Regions from separate parts of the Paenibacillus sp. FSL R7-0331 genome, predicted to be linked through region 1. Evidence: riboswitches for the same ligand, from Rfam matches in the RefSeq annotation. Region 1 holds a riboswitch; the other holds the start of a gene.
The links. Region 1 has a riboswitch for glycine ahead of gcvT (glycine cleavage system aminomethyltransferase GcvT). Riboswitches for the same ligand answer to the same signal wherever they lie in the genome.
Positions count from the first base shown of each region.

Region 2: another riboswitch for glycine. It lies ahead of R70331_RS29720 (amino acid permease); the one in region 1 lies ahead of gcvT (glycine cleavage system aminomethyltransferase GcvT).

Region 1 covers NZ_CP009284.1:6,364,297-6,372,301, forward strand. Annotated here, with positions in the region: gene R70331_RS27825 (flagellar motor protein) at 1-248, shown strand, start outside; gene R70331_RS27830 (OmpA/MotB family protein) at 245-1,132, shown strand; gene gcvH (glycine cleavage system protein GcvH) at 1,603-1,995, opposite strand; glycine riboswitch at 2,177-2,273, shown strand; gene gcvT (glycine cleavage system aminomethyltransferase GcvT) at 2,523-3,647, shown strand; gene gcvPA (aminomethyl-transferring glycine dehydrogenase subunit GcvPA) at 3,644-4,996, shown strand; gene gcvPB (aminomethyl-transferring glycine dehydrogenase subunit GcvPB) at 4,993-6,453, shown strand; gene R70331_RS27855 (ABC transporter ATP-binding protein) at 6,779-7,795, shown strand; gene R70331_RS27860 (ABC transporter permease) at 7,817-8,005, shown strand, end outside.
Region 2 covers NZ_CP009284.1:6,826,666-6,834,670, reverse strand. Annotated here, with positions in the region: gene R70331_RS29740 (xylulokinase) at 1-1,200, shown strand, start outside; gene R70331_RS29735 (L-ribulose-5-phosphate 4-epimerase) at 1,202-1,897, shown strand; gene araA (L-arabinose isomerase) at 1,952-3,376, shown strand; gene R70331_RS29725 (MFS transporter) at 3,760-4,980, shown strand; glycine riboswitch at 5,129-5,208, shown strand; gene R70331_RS29720 (amino acid permease) at 5,348-6,733, shown strand; gene R70331_RS29715 (ABC transporter ATP-binding protein) at 6,821-7,636, opposite strand; gene R70331_RS29710 (FecCD family ABC transporter permease) at 7,636-8,005, opposite strand, start outside.

The sequences.
Region 1 (8,005 bases):
TTGGTTCATCCATTGCTGTCGCCTTTACCGCGACCTTGTATGGTGTAGCCAGCGCCAATCTAATCTTTTTACCCATCGCCTCCAAAATCAAATCCCGTGCACAGACTGAGCTAAGCAGCATGGAGATGCTGCTGGTCGGCATACTGTCCCTGCAGAACGGGGATCCTCCGCATCTGGTGCGCAAGAAGCTGAGCTCTTTTATCGCTGATTCACCGGATATAGAGAGATCCTTCAGAGGCCTGTCATGAAGCAACGGACCCGGCGCAGCCGCAAGAGTGATGGACAGCACGAGCCCCGGGACCGCTGGATGATTACCTATGCGGATCTGATTACGCTGCTGCTGATTTTTTTCGTCGTCATGTATGCGATGAGCAGTCTCGATACCGAGAAGTACAGGATAGTAACGGGCTCCCTGTCTGAAACGTTCCGTAGCGGGAACCCTGTGCTGGATGGGGGAAGCGGTGTTCTGGATGGAGAGAACGGAATTCAAGCCCCCCCTGCTGCCGGAGGGCAAAACGGAGGAAGCAGCACGGGCGGGACCGATGATTCCGTAAACGGCGGAACAGGCAATGCAGGCAGCGGCTCCGGCGGAACACCAGCCGCAGAAGAACAGGACGGGAATGAGCCGCCGTCTGCGCGCGAGCTCGCTTTCCGCGAACAGGAAGCCAAGCTTAACGCCCTTATGAACGTAATCACAGCTTATGTTGAGGACAATAATCTCGGCGGCCAGATCTTTGTGGCGGACAAGCCGCAGGGTATTGCCATTACGCTCAGCGACCGCTTTTTGTTCGATGTCGGCCGGGCAGAGCTGAAGCCGCCTGCTTTTCCGGCACTCCGCCAGCTATCCGGGTTATTCAGCGGCATAGGCGCATCGATCAGCATCGAAGGCCACACCGATAATACCCCCGTATCTGCCGGCTCACAGTATAATGACAACTGGGATCTGTCGGGGGCACGCGCACTCTCGGTTTTACGCTTTTTTCTGGACAGTGAGGGGCTGGACCCGGGAACCTTCCAGTATGCGGGTTATGCCGACACCCGGCCCGCTTACGACAATACTACCGCTGAGGGACGCCAGAGAAACCGCCGGGTTGAGCTGATTGTGCTCCGGCAGCTGCAGGAAGAGGAATAACGGATTCGTCTCAGCCAAGAAATCAGCAGAATGTAAGACTGCCAAACTTTGCTGACAGGGAGCCTGAATTCAGATGAGTCCATCCTCCCCTGGCGAGATAAGATTTTTTCTGTGTATAGGTATGTCTGCAGTGCTGCTGTTTCCGTTCTACCCTATCTTTCTCTACCGTTTTGTGTTGCGCGTCAACGCACCTCCAAAGCGTACTATCAGGCTCCTTCTTCTCCTGATTTCATTTGCACTAATTGGCATGGGGCTATTGTGCTTGTTATGGCGGATCGTCCCGCAGCTTTACCCGGAGATTAACAAATCCCCCAACTTTTATTAAGGATAGTTTAAGAGGCATCAGAAAAAGACGGACTCCGCGCAGCATGATGTAAGCCGCATACGGAATCCGCCTCTATATTACACAGGTACCCCTACCTTGGCGAAGGCAGGAGTGCCTGTTTTCATTTGCACAAATTGTCCAGCTGTTATTCCCCGATTAATTCACGGTAAGCAGCCGCATCCAGCAGTCCGGCAACAGCCTCGCTGTACTCCCCGTCAAGCTCAAGCTCAAAGATCCAGCCGCCGCTGTAAGGCTCGTCATTAAGCAGCTCCGGGCTGGCCTCCAGCGCATCATTAATCCGGGTCACCTTTCCCGAGACGGGTGAATATAATTCGGAAACTGTCTTTACAGACTCAATGCTGCCTACGCTGTCCCCGGCGGAAATAGCAGCTCCTACCTCAGGAAACTCTACAAACACGATGTCCCCGAGCAGATGCTGGGCATGATCCGTAATCCCGACCCGCACTACGCGTCCTTCACCCTGCTGAGCCCATTCATGCTCTTCACTGTACCGCAGGTTGTCTAACACTTCACTCATTTCAAGCGCCTCATTTCCGAATTTGGTGTTGTAAATGTAGTTATAGACTAAGATATCGGCTTGCGCAATGTCAATATAACTGACAGGAAATTTAATTTTGTCATCTTTTTGACGTTTTTTTGTTGACGCGGGGTCCAATACCCGGTTTAATGGAGACATCAGAACATCATATGGTTTGCGAATGATGGCATAGGGAGAGACTGTCTCCTGAAGACAGCGCCGAAGGAGTAAGCCCGCGAGCGGGTGAATCTCTCAGGCAAAAGGACCTTTGCCGGACGCATCTCTGGAGAGCATCAGTCCCTGTATCTGCAGCGCACTGATCACCAACGGGGAAACCTGCGGGATTTGGTCCCGGCAGGGTAACTCTCAGGTACAAAGGACAGAGCGGAAGGCTATTTTTGCGCACAAGTGCGTATTTTTAGCGTCCGCTCTGTCCTTTTTTTGTTGTCTATCCAAACAGGCGCCGGCCCGGACGGGTACGGGACAGCCGCTATGCTTATGTGTAATCAGATCAGGGGAGTGAGTACATGGATGCTTTGAAGAGAACACCGTTTTTCGGGCTTTACTCCGCTTACGCGGAGGCCAGATGCATTGATTTTGGCGGCTGGGAGCTGCCGGTGCAGTTCACTGGAATCGTCAAGGAGCATGAGGCGGTCCGCCAGCAGGCAGGACTGTTCGATGTATCGCATATGGGGGAATTCATGGTCAGCGGAAGCGGCTCGGAAGCTTTTCTGCAAAAAATGACCACCAACGATGTCAGCCGGCTGGCTGACGGTGCGGCTCAATATACACTGATGCTGTATCCGGACGGCGGAGTTGTGGATGACCTGCTCGTCTACCGTCTTGGTGAAGAACGCTACATGCTTGTCGTCAACGCCTCCAACATCGATAAGGACTTCCAGTGGCTGCAGGAGCATCTCACTGCTGAGTTCAGCGGAGCGAGCCTGAAGAATGTCTCTGATGATACGTTGCTGCTGGCACTGCAAGGGCCGCTGGCGGAAACAATCCTCCGTGAAGTCACCTCCGCTCCTGTTGCAGAACTGAAGCCTTTCCACTTCATTGAGCGCGCTGAGGTCTGCGGCGTTGAAGTCCTGCTCTCCCGTACCGGCTACACTGGTGAGGACGGCTTTGAACTGTACGCCTCATTGGATACAGCCGCCGCCTTGTGGAACGGCCTGCTGGCAGCGGGTGCTCCGCATGGCCTGACGCCGGCCGGGCTGGGCGCACGCGACACGCTCCGCTTCGAGGCCAAGCTGCCGCTGTACGGCCAGGAGCTGTCGGCAGATATCACTCCGCTGGAAGCCGGCGTGCAGTTCTTCGTCAAGCTGGATAAAGCAGACTTCATCGGCAAGGATGCGCTGGTGAAGCAGAAGGAAGCCGGGCTGCCCCGCCGTCTGGTCGGGCTTGAGATGATTGACCGCGGCATTCCGCGTTCCCACTATCCCGTCTACGCAGACGGCGTCAAGATCGGCGAGGTAACGACCGGAACTCAGTCCCCGACGCTGAAGCGTAATCTCGGACTTGCGCTGCTCGATGCAGCCTACAGTGAAATCGGCACCGAAATTTATGTGGAGATTCGCGGCAGGCAGCTTAAGGCTGCAGTAGTCAAAGCACCGTTTTATAAAAAAAGCCAGGGAGTGAAGCCGCAATGAAGCACCGCTATCTGCCCATGACTGAGCAGGACCGCCAGGAGATGATGGAAGCCGTCGGGATTCAGTCCATGGAGGAGCTGTTTATCGATATTCCGCAATCTGTACGCTATCAGGGCACCATGCCGATGTCAGAGGCTTTGGATGAATATGCCTTGCTCCGCCATATGAAAGAATTGGCCGACAAGAACGCCCACTTCGATACCCACGCCAGCTTCCTCGGCGCCGGAATCTATGACCACCATATCCCGGTTGTCATCAACCATGTGATTTCCCGTTCGGAGTTCTATACGGCTTATACCCCGTATCAGCCGGAGATCAGCCAGGGCGAGCTGCAGGCGATTTTCGAGTTTCAATCCTACATCTGTGAGCTTACCGGCATGAAGGTGGCCAACGCCAGTATGTATGATGGCGCTACTGCCTTCGCAGAAGCAGCTGTTCTGGCAGCAGGCGCAACCAAACGCAAAAAACTGATTGTTTCCCGTACCGTCCACCCCGAAGCCCGGCAAGTACTGGCTACATCAGCCGGTGCCTGGGGGCTTGAGGTCGTGGAAATTGATTATAAAGACGGCGTAACCGATCAGGCTAAGCTTGCTGAAGCAATTGACGGGGATACCGCAGCTGTGCTGGTACAGTCCCCGAACTTCTTTGGAGCGATCGAGGACCTCCGCACAATCGAACCGCTGATTCACTCCGTCAAAGGACTGCTTGTAGTCAGCGCCAACCCGCTGGCACTGGGCGTTCTGGAAACACCGGGCAAGCTCGGAGCCGACATTGTAGTCGGTGATGCGCAGCCGCTGGGCATTCCGGCTTCACTTGGCGGTCCTACCTGCGGATTCTTTGCTGTAGCGGAGCCGCTAATGCGCCGCATGCCGGGCAGGATTGTCGGCCAGACCGTTGACCGTAACGGTAAACGCGGCTTTGTACTAACGCTGCAGGCCCGCGAACAGCATATCCGCCGTGAAAAAGCGACCTCCAACATCTGCTCCAACCAGGCGCTCCTCGCGCTCTGCGCTTCCGTGTACCTGTCCGTTATGGGTAAAGAGGGCATGCGCGAGGTCGGCGAGTTGAATATCCGCAAGAGCCATTATGCCGCAGCCAAGCTCGGCGAGCTTACAGGTGCAGCGCCTGCATTCACTGCACCGTTCTTCAATGAATTCGTGCTGAAGCTTCCTGAAGGAAGCAGCGTCAGTGAAATTAATTCCAGGCTTGTTAAAGAAGGCTTTCTTGGCGGCTATGATCTAGGCCGTGATTATCCGGAGCTGGCCGGACATATGCTGGTTGCCGTTACGGAGAAAAGAAGCAAGTCGGAAATCGACCAATTCGCTAAGCTATTGGAGGGCTGTTTATGAAACCGGAACAAAGTCTGATTTTTGAGCTTAGCCGTCCCGGCCGCTCAGCCTATTCCCTGCCTGTATGCGATATTCCTGAGGATGAGGCGATTGATACCCTGATACCGGCCGGACTGCTGCGCAGTGAGCCAGTGCTGCTGCCGGAAGTGTCTGAAGTGGATGTAATCCGCCACTACACCGCCCTTTCCCGCCGCAACTTCGGTGTCGATAACGGCTTCTACCCGCTAGGCTCCTGTACAATGAAATACAATCCAAAGATTAATGAAGATGTAGCCCGCTTCCCGGGTCTGGCCAAGATTCACCCGTACCAGCCGGAAGAAAGCATTCAAGGCGCACTTGAACTGATGTATACTCTGCAAAAAGATCTGGCTGTTCTGACCGGCATGGATGCCGTCTCCCTCCAGCCTGCCGCCGGTGCCCACGGGGAATGGACCGGCCTGATGATGATCCGCGCCTACCACGAGAGCCGCGGCGAGAAGCGTACGAAGGTCATCGTGCCGGACTCCTCGCACGGCACTAACCCGGCCAGCGCCGCAGCTGCGGGCCTGGATACCGTAACGATCCCGTCCAACGCCAAAGGCATGGTCGATCTTGATGCCCTGAAGGCTGCCGTCGGCAGCGACACTGCTGCACTGATGCTGACTAACCCGAGTACGCTCGGCCTGTTCGAGACGCAGATTGTCGAGATTGCTGAGATCGTTCATGAAGCCGGCGGCCTGCTCTATTATGACGGAGCGAATTCCAATGCGATCATGGGCATTACCCGTCCGGGCGACATGGGCTTCGACGTCGTGCACTTAAATCTGCACAAAACGATGAGCACCCCGCACGGCGGCGGCGGCCCGGGAGCCGGACCTGTCGGCGTGAAGTCGATTCTCATTCCGTTCCTGCCGCAGCCTTCTGTAGTACAGAATGAAGACAGCAGCTACTCGCTGAACTACGGCGGACCGGAATCCATCGGCCGGGTCAAAGCCTTTTACGGCAACTTCGGTATCCTCGTTCGTGCCTATGCCTACATCCGTACCTACGGACCGGACGGCCTGCGCGAGGTATCCGAGAACGCTGTGCTGAATGCCAACTATATGATGCACCGGCTGGCGCCGTACTTCGAAATTCCTTATCCGGGCGTCTGCAAGCATGAATTCGTCATGTCCGGCCGCAATCTGAAGCAATACGGAGTGCGTACGCTCGACGTAGCCAAGCGGCTGCTTGACTTCGGCTACCACCCGCCGACTGTCTATTTCCCGCTCACCGTCGAAGAGTGCATGATGATCGAGCCGACCGAGACCGAAAGCAAGGAAACACTCGACGGCTTCATTGAAACAATGATTCAGATCGTCAAGGAAGCAGAGGAGACACCGGAAATCGTCATCAACGCTCCGCATACAACCGAAATCAGCCGTCTGGATGAAACCCAGGCCGCTCGGAAGCCGGTATTGAACTGCTCTTGCGGTTAATTTATTTAGATCAATAATCAAATTAAAGCGGCTACCCCCAAGATACTCGTATCCTTTGGGAGGTAGCCGCTTTTTTAATGGCATTTTCTTTTTCTCACAATATCTTAACTAATCTAAAGCTCAATTAAAATTAATTAGTTTTATCTGTTACAGCTGTTCTATTAAGATTAATGCCACAGCGGAGGGGCCGACTTTTTTCGTTAAAATCCAATAATTTTTTTTAGCTGCTATGCTATTCCGCCAGTTTTCGACACGAGCCAAGTGCTATATTGGAACATGGCTTTTGTCTAAAGATCACAATCTTCAGAGTAAGGGAGGAATAGCCTTGAGTATTATCGAAGCCAGGGGACTGACCAAGTCCTTTGTGCAGGCGGTGAAGGAGCCGGGCCTGAAAGGGGCGCTCAAGCACCTGATTGTCCCCAAAAACATTACAAAAGTGGCTGTCCATCCGCTGGATCTCAGCATCGAAACCGGTGAAACTGTCGCCTACGTGGGACCGAACGGTGCCGGCAAGTCCACCACGATCAAGATGCTGAGCGGCATCCTGAAGCCGTCCGGGGGCAGCATTTCTGTAAACGGTATCAACCCGTACAAGAAGAGAATGGAGAACGCCGCCCAAATCGGCGCTGTCTTTGGCCAGCGCACCCAGCTGTGGTGGAACATTCCGATTGTCGAATCCTTTTCGCTGCTGAAGGATATTTACGAGATTCCCGATCACGTGTACCGGAATAATCTGGAGCAGTTTATCGAGCTGCTGGGCATGAATGAATTCATTCACTTATCCGCCCGGAAGCTCTCGCTGGGGCAGCGTATGCGCGCCGATCTGGCTGCAGCCCTTTTACATAACCCGCCCATTGTCTATCTCGACGAACCGACGATCGGGCTCGATGTATCCGTGAAGCAGAAGATCCGTGAATTCATCAAAAAAATTAACCAGGAGCAGCAGACCACCGTCATGCTGACCACCCATGATCTCGGCGATATTGAGGACCTGTGCAAACGGCTGATTATCATCGACCACGGCATGATTATTTATGACGGCAGCCTGAGCGAGGTGAAGTCGCGTTTTGCCCGCAGCCGGGTTATTTTCTTCCAGGTTGGCTCGCCGATGCCGGAGCTGTTCGCAGAGCTGGACCGGACTCCCGGAATTAGGCTTACGCTGCAGAATGAACAGGAATTCTCTGTTGCTTTTGACCGGTATGAATATACCGCCAGCGATGTGGTCAGCCGGGTGATGCGCCATGGCGAGGTGATCGACTTCCGGATGGAGGATGCCAACATTGAACAGGTAATCAAGGCTGTATATGACGGTAATCTCGATCTGAATCAGCAAGCCCAATAAGAAAGGAGGACCCTCACAGCCATGTCTGCTATTCCACTTAAAAAATACAGGAGCATTGCGAACCGTTCCCTGCAAAATGTGCTGGCCTACCGGACCTCCTACGTAATCGGATTTTTGGCTAACACCGTGAATCTGCTGGCAATCTACTTTTTGTGGCAGGGCATTTACAGCGGCCGAAGCGAGGTCGGCGGATACACCTGGGATCAGATG
Region 2 (8,005 bases), 460 kb from region 1:
AGCATTGCCCATCTGTATCAGGCGATTCTTAACAAGGAAGAACATGTGCCGAACGTTGATTTTGTAACCACACTGGCCGGGTACATCCACTGGCTGCTGACCGGAACGAAAGCAATCGGAATCGGCGATGCTTCAGGGATTTTCCCGATTGATGAAGCTGCGCAGGATTACAATCCGGCAATGGTCAAGCAGTTCGACGAGCTGACAGCAGCCAAGGGCTATTCTTTGAAGCTTGGAGAGCTTTTGCCAAAGGTGTATCATGCAGGCGAGCAGGCAGGCGTACTAACCGAAGCGGGTGCGGCGATTCTGGACGTGTCCGGGGACTTGCAGCCAGGTATTCCGCTGTGCCCTCCTGAGGGTGATGCCGGAACAGGCATGGTTGCTACCAACAGTGTAAGAAAACGCACCGGTAACATCTCTGTAGGTACCTCCGTGTTCGCGATGATCGTGCTAGAGAACGATCTGTCCGCTGTGTATCCGGAGATTGATATGGTTACTACGCCGGACGGCAGTCCGGTAGGGATGGTGCATGCGAATAACTGCTCCAGTGACATCAACGCATGGGTCGGCCTGTTCCGTGAGTTTGCGGAGGCTATGGGCTTCCAGACGGATTCCGGCAAGCTGTTCAGCGTGCTGTTTAACAAAGCGCTTGAGGCGGATGCCGACGGCGGCGGCCTGCTGAGCTACGGTTATTTTTCCGGGGAGAATATTACAGGCATCGAGAAGGGACGCCCGCTGTTCGTCCGCTCGCCTGAGAGCCGCTTCAATCTGGCTAACTTTATGCGTACGCACCTGTTTACCGCTTTTGCCGCGCTGAAGATCGGGATGGATATCCTCACCAAGAAGGAAAATGTCGCAATCGACAGCATTCTGGCGCACGGCGGCTTGTTCAAAACGCCGGTTGTCGGTCAAAGGATCGTGGCAGCCTCGATGAACGTACCTGTCTCCGTAATGGCAACAGCCAGCGAGGGCGGTGCCTGGGGGATGGCGATTCTGGCCGCGTTCATGCAGAACAGGGAGCAGCAGGAGCGTCTGGACGATTTTCTCGATAACAAGGTATTTAAGGATACGGAAGGACAGATCATTCATCCGGATGCAGCTGACGTTAAGGGCTTTGAGCTCTTCATGGAGCGGTATGTGGAAGGACTGGCGATTGAGCAGGCTGCGGTAGATCATCTGGTAGAGAACGGGAGGGGTTAATGTGTTAGAGCAATTGAAGGAAGAGGTATTCCAGGCCAATCTGGATCTGCCTAAGCAAGGACTCATCAAGTACACCTGGGGTAATGTGAGCGCGGTTGACCGTGAGCGTAACCTGTTCGTCATTAAACCAAGCGGAGTCAGCTATGAAAAAATGAAAGCCAGCGATATGGTCGTTGTCGATTTTGACGGTAACGTTGTTGAGGGCGAGCTGAGACCTTCCTCGGATACACCAACCCATGCTGTGCTGTATAAGCATTACAAGGAAATTGGCGGCATTGTGCATACGCATTCCATGTGGGCAACCGTCTGGGCGCAGGCGGGACTTGATGTTCCGGTTATGGGAACTACGCATGCTGACACCTTCTACGGCGCTGTACCTTGTACCCGGTTCCTCACACAGGAGGAGATTGACCGCGGGTATGAAGCAGAGACAGGACATGTGATCATCGAGACGTTTGAGCAGCGGGGCATTGATATTATGGCGGTTCCCGGCGTACTGCTGAAGGGTCATGGACCATTCACCTGGGGCAAGGATGCCCATTCCGCTGTTATGAACAGTGTGGTGCTGGAGGAAGTGGCTAAGATGAACCATTTTGCCCGTGAGCTGAATCATTTCGCCGAGGAGCTGCCGCAGCGGATTCTGGATAAGCACTATCTGCGCAAGCACGGCAAGGACGCTTACTACGGCCAGAAGTAATATTGGGTACAGATTAGCCTACTATTACAATTTAAGAGAAGAGGATGAATATAAATGACAACAGTTAGTGACAAGCAGTTCTGGTTCGTTGTTGGATCGCAGCATCTGTATGGAGAAGTGGCTCTGGGAGAAGTTAAAGCCCACGCCCAGGAAATGGTAGATGCACTGAATAACAGCGGCGTTCTGCCTTACCCGCTTGTATTGCAGGATCTGGCAGTCAGCGCGGACAAAATCACCACCATCATGAAGGAAGTCAACTACCGTGACGAGGTTGCCGGTGTAATCACCTGGATGCATACCTTCTCCCCGGCCAAAATGTGGATCCGCGGCACCAATCTGCTGCAGAAGCCTCTTCTTCACCTGGCTACCCAGTACAATGAGAGCATTCCTTGGGCAACCATCGACATGGATTTCATGAACCTGAACCAGGCTGCCCATGGTGACCGTGAGTACGGCTTCATCAATGCCCGCCTGAACAAACAGAACAAAGTGGTTGTAGGCTACTGGCAGCGCCCTAATGTCCAGAAGCAGATTGCCGAGTGGATGGACGTAGCGGTTGCTTACAACGAAAGCTTCAACATCAAGGTTGCCCGTTTCGGCGACAACATGCGCAATGTGGGGGTTACTGAAGGCGATAAAGTAGAAGCTCAGATCCAGTTCGGCTGGACTGTTGACTACTTCGGTATCGGCGATCTGGTTGCTTATGTAAACGAAGTAACGGAAGAAGAGATCAACGCCCTGTTCGCTGAATATGCAGAGCAGTACGATTTCGATTACGGCAACTACAGCAAGGAAGCATGGGAAGCGAGCGTTAAGGTTCAGGCCAGCTACGAAATTGCCCTGAAGCGTTTCCTGGATAACGGCGGCTACAATGCGTTCACATCTAACTTTGAAGACCTGCACGGCATGAAGCAGCTTCCGGGTCTGGCGGTGCAACGCCTGATGGCTCAAGGCTACGGCTTCGCCGGCGAAGGCGACTGGAAGACCGCTGCCCTTGACCGCCTGCTGAAGGTTATGGCCCACAACGTGAACACCGGCTTTATGGAAGACTACACGTATGAGATGGCAGAAGGCAAGGAAGCCATTCTGCAGTCCCACATGCTTGAGGTTGATCCAAGCCTGGCAAGCAGCAAGCCTAAGGTGCTGGTATCGCCGCTGGGTATCGGCGACCGTGAAGATCCGGCCCGCCTTGTATTTGACGGCAAAGCAGGCGAAGGCGTTGTTGTCTCGATGGCAGACTTCGGCACACACTACAAGCTGCTGATCAATGAAGTGGAAGCCTTCGAGCCTGAGGTTGCGGCTCCTAACCTTCCGGTAGCCCGTGTGCTGTGGAAGGTTAAGCCTAACTTCCAGGACGGAGTGAAGGCCTGGATCGAGAACGGCGGCGGTCACCACACCGTGGTTTCCCTGAACCTGACTACAGACCAGATCGTCAGCTACGCTAAGCTTGTAGGCTTGGAATATGTAATCATCAAATAAAGGTATAGTAGCGGGGAGCGGGTAAGCGGTGGCTTACCTGCTTTTTTTTTGCGGTTTTAGGTTTGACACCTTCTATTCCCGGTGATAAGATACGGCTAATTAACGATAAGGAGGCTTGCGGACTATGATCTATTTCATACGTTTAAGATGAGTACCCGGAAGAGCTTGTTTCACCGGTAAGGTGGGCTTTTTTGAGTTGCTTGTTTTATTACGTATGGGACATAGACCGCGAACCGCACGGTTATATGGCAGAGCCTTATTTGGCTATGCCCTGTTCTGATACGTAAAGCAAGCAGACTCAAGCCCACTGGACTTGGGTCTGTTTTTTTGATTATCGGCAAATTGACAAGAGAAATTATTTTATTTTTGGGAGGCTGCAATTTATGAATCATATGCACTGGAAGAGGACATTTGCCTTCATCTTCAGCGGTCAGATCTTCTCGATTCTGACTTCATCGATGGTGCAGTTCTCGATTATCTGGCATTTAACCGAAACGACAGGATCAGCCTCTGTACTGATGGTTGCCGGACTTGTCGGCTTCCTGCCGCAGGCCATCCTGGGGCCGTTTATCGGTGTGCTGCTGGACCGCTGGAACCGCAAGCTGACCATGATCATCTCAGACAGTCTGATTGCTGTAACCAGCCTGGCCCTGGGCGCTTATTACCTGTGGGGTGATCCGGGCCTGTGGGTCGTGTATGTCGTCCTGTTCATCCGCTCCGTGGCCTCCTCATTCCATGCGCCGTCGTTCCAGGCGGCCGTCCCGCTGATCGCCCCGGAGGACCAGTTAACCCGGGTAGCAGGCTGGCAGCAGATGGTCTTCTCCGCTTCCAGCATCCTGGGACCGGCGCTGGGGATTGCCGTATACTCGGCTACATCGCTGGGAACAGTGCTCCTGCTTGATGTGGCAGGTGCGCTGATTGCCAACGTCATGCTGCTGATGGTAAAGATCCATCAGCCGAAACCGGAGGCGGTGCAGGCACCATCCTTCCGGCAGGAGTTCATTCTCGGCTGGCGGACCTTTGTTTCCGTAAAGCCGATCGTGTTCATTACAATCGCCATGGCCGGCTTCAGTGTTGTCTTTATGCCGCTGGCCATGCTGTTCCCGCTGATGACGCTGGAGCACTTTGGCCGGGGCGGATACAGCGCGAGTGTTATAGAGGCGGTATTCGGCATTGGCATGATCCTGGGTGGCGTACTGCTGTCGGTATTGTCCTCCAAGTGGCGTGACTCCACCTATATGAGCGTAAGCCTTGTTATTATCGGCCTGACCTGCCTGCTTAGCGGAGTAGTCGGCAGCGGGGCCTTCGTAGCCTTTGCTGTGCTGTCCTTCCTCATGGGCGCTGCTGCGCCGCTGTTCAACGGCCCCTATATGGCGATGATTCAGAAGGCTTATGAGCCGGAAACGTTAGGGCGGGTCATTTCGCTCGTTTCCAGCATCGGGATGCTGTCTTCTCCAATCGGGCTGGCCCTGGCCGGACCGGTTGCTGAGCGGTACGGGGTGCAGGTATGGTTTTTCTGGTCGGGCATCGTTGTAGCGCTGATCGGTATCATTGTTTTTCTTAAGTTTTACGGAAAGGCTGAGGAGGAGCAGGTACAGGGTTAGGCGCACGTAAGTATAAAATTGGAAATGAGACTTTTTTCACAGCTCTAATACTCACACCGCGAGTAATATGTTAGAATATCAGAATGCATTAACGCTTCACCAACTTAATACACTACAGGCTATGAATGCTATGGATCACACTATAGCAGGAGCAGCTTCTGGAGAGACTGCGGGCTACCGCAGCGCCGAAGGGTTCACAATCTCAGGCAAAAGGACAGAAGAGTACTGAATATTTATCTGCCTTGCGGGCTGCTGCCTGCAGGGCGGATAGTGTTTGATATTCTTATGAGCCGGGAGATTGGATGATCATATCCAGTCTCTTTTTTTATTGGCAGCAGCAGGCTGTAATCATAAGGGGGAAACAGGCATGGCAGAGTTAAAGAGAGAGCTGGCTAACCGGCACGTTCAGTTAATCGCAATTGGAGGAACCATTGGCACAGGATTATTCCTGGGATCAGGACGGGCTATTGAAAAAGCAGGTCCGTCGATTATGTTCACTTACCTGATTGTGGGGATCGCTGTATTTTTTGTGATGAGGGCACTGGGGGAGCTGCTGCTGTCCAAGGCGGGATACCAGTCCTTTACGGATATAGCTGAGGATTATTTGGGGCCGAAGGCTGCTTTTGTTACAGGCTGGACGTACTGGTTCTGCTGGATTATGACGGCGATGGCCGATGTCATTGCGGTCGGTGTCTATGTACAATACTGGTTTGATATCCCGCAGTGGATACCTGCCGTTATCTGCTTAATTATTCTGCTGGGACTTAATCTGCTGACCGTCAAAAGCTTCGGCGAGCTGGAATTCTGGTTCGCACTGATCAAGGTAGTTACGATCCTTGCCCTGATCGGGCTTGGGATTGTCCTGCTCGTCATGGGCTTCAAAACAGATGCAGGAACGGTAACGGTCCGCAACCTGTGGCAGCACGGCGGGGTATTCCCGAACGGCATCACAGGCTTCCTGTTCTCCTTCCAGATGGTCGTATTTGCTTATGTCGGTGTAGAGCTCGTAGGGGTGTCGGCGGCAGAAACCGCTGATCCTGAGAAAAATATCCCGTCAGCAATTAACAAAATCCCGCTGCGGATTCTGTTCTTCTACGTTGGCGCGCTGTTCGTTCTGCTGTGCGTTAACCCGTGGACCCAGCTCAGCCCGGCGGAGAGTCCGTTTGTAAGAACCTTTAGCCTCGTGGGTATTCCGATTGCTGCCGGGATTATCAATTTTGTCGTGCTGACCTCAGCCGCATCGGCCTGCAACAGCGGGATGTTCTCGACCAGCCGGATTCTCTACAATCTGAGCCGCAAGGATCAGGCCTCTGCCCGGTTCGGCAAGCTGAACAAAAATCATGTGCCGGCCCATTCGCTGTTCATTTCTACACTGGTTGTTTCAGCCGGTGCGCTGCTGAGCAAGCTGGTTCCGGAGCAGGCCTTCGGCATTGTAACCACGGTCAGCGCCATTTGCTTCATTTGGGTCTGGGGCGTCGTACTGGTATGCCACATCAAATACAAGCGGAACCGGCCGGACCTGCAGGCTGCCTCCAAGTTTAAGGCACCGTTTACTCCGGCCGTTAACTACATTGTTCTGGCGCTGTTCGCGGCGATCCTGATCATTATGCTGATTGCCGAGGAGACCCGTCCGGCGCTGCTGTTCACTCCGGTCTGGTTCATTTTGCTATTCGTCCTGTATTCGGTGAGAAGCAGGAAGCAGAAGAGCCGCGGGGAGACCGGAATTAATACGGAGGCGGGGCATCAGCTCTAGCTATAAATCGGAACACAAATAAAAGCACTCCCTAACCGGGGTGCTTTTATTTGTAGTGAGTCCTGTGTATCCGCTAAAGCCTGTCTGTTAAGAAACAGGTACATAACCGGCATGATAGCGGCCCTTGGGTACGATCATCGGGGAGCCGGCAACCGGGTCCTTGATTACTGCACAGTCCAGTCCGAAGATGTCCTTAACCAGGGTGCTCGTAATCACTGTATCCGGCGTGCCTTCAGCGACCAGCTTGCCTGAATGAAGGGCAAAGATATGGTCGGCATACCGGGCCGACAGGTTAATATCATGCAGCACCATGACGATGGTAGTGCCGTGCTTGCGATTCAGATCGGTTAGCAGGTCCAGAATCTCTACCTGGTAGGTGATGTCGAGGAACGTTGTCGGTTCATCAAGGAACAGGATATCGGTCTGCTGCGCCAGTGCCATGGCAATCCAGACGCGCTGGCGCTGGCCGCCGGACAGCTCATCAATATGATGATTGGCGAACTCGGTAATTTTCATAATCTCCATCGCTTCGGCAACGGCTTCATAGTCCTTTTTGCTCCAGCTGCCGAAAAGCGACTGGTGCGGAAATCTGCCCCGGCCGACCAGATCAGCTACGGAAATCCCCTCCGGAACAATCGGCGACTGCGGCAGCATTCCGACCGTGCGGGCAAGGGGCTTCGAGGCGATTTTGGCAAGAGGCTTTCCGTCGATCGTTATGGTGCCGGAGGAAGGCTTGATCAGCCGGGCCATCGTTTTCAGGAGCGTGGACTTGCCGCAGCCGTTCGAGCCGATAATGACGCTGATCTTGCTGCTTGGCAGCACAAGGCTGACATCCTGGATAACCGTTTTATTCTCATAGCCTGCTACGAGGCGTTCGACTTGAAAAGTATGCGCCTGATTCATTATAATTCTCCCTTCCGGTTCATCTGGATCAGCAGGTATATCAGATACGGCGCTCCGAGCAGCCCGGTGATTACGCCTACCGGGAAACGGGTCACGAAGGCGAATTGGCCGATCAGATCTGCCGCCAGAACCAGAACAACGCCAACCAGTCCTGAAGGGATAATACCGGAGAAGCCTGCTCCGGTTAGTCTTTTGGCGATCGGTCCTGAAAGGAAGGACACAAAGGCAATCGGACCTGTTGTTGCGGTGGCGATAGCAATCATGCAGACAGAGCCGACAATCAGCAGAATCCGGGTTTTGTCCGTATGTACACCCAGTGAAGATGCAGATTGCTCCCCGAGCTCCAGGATATCAAGATGCTTGCCCAGC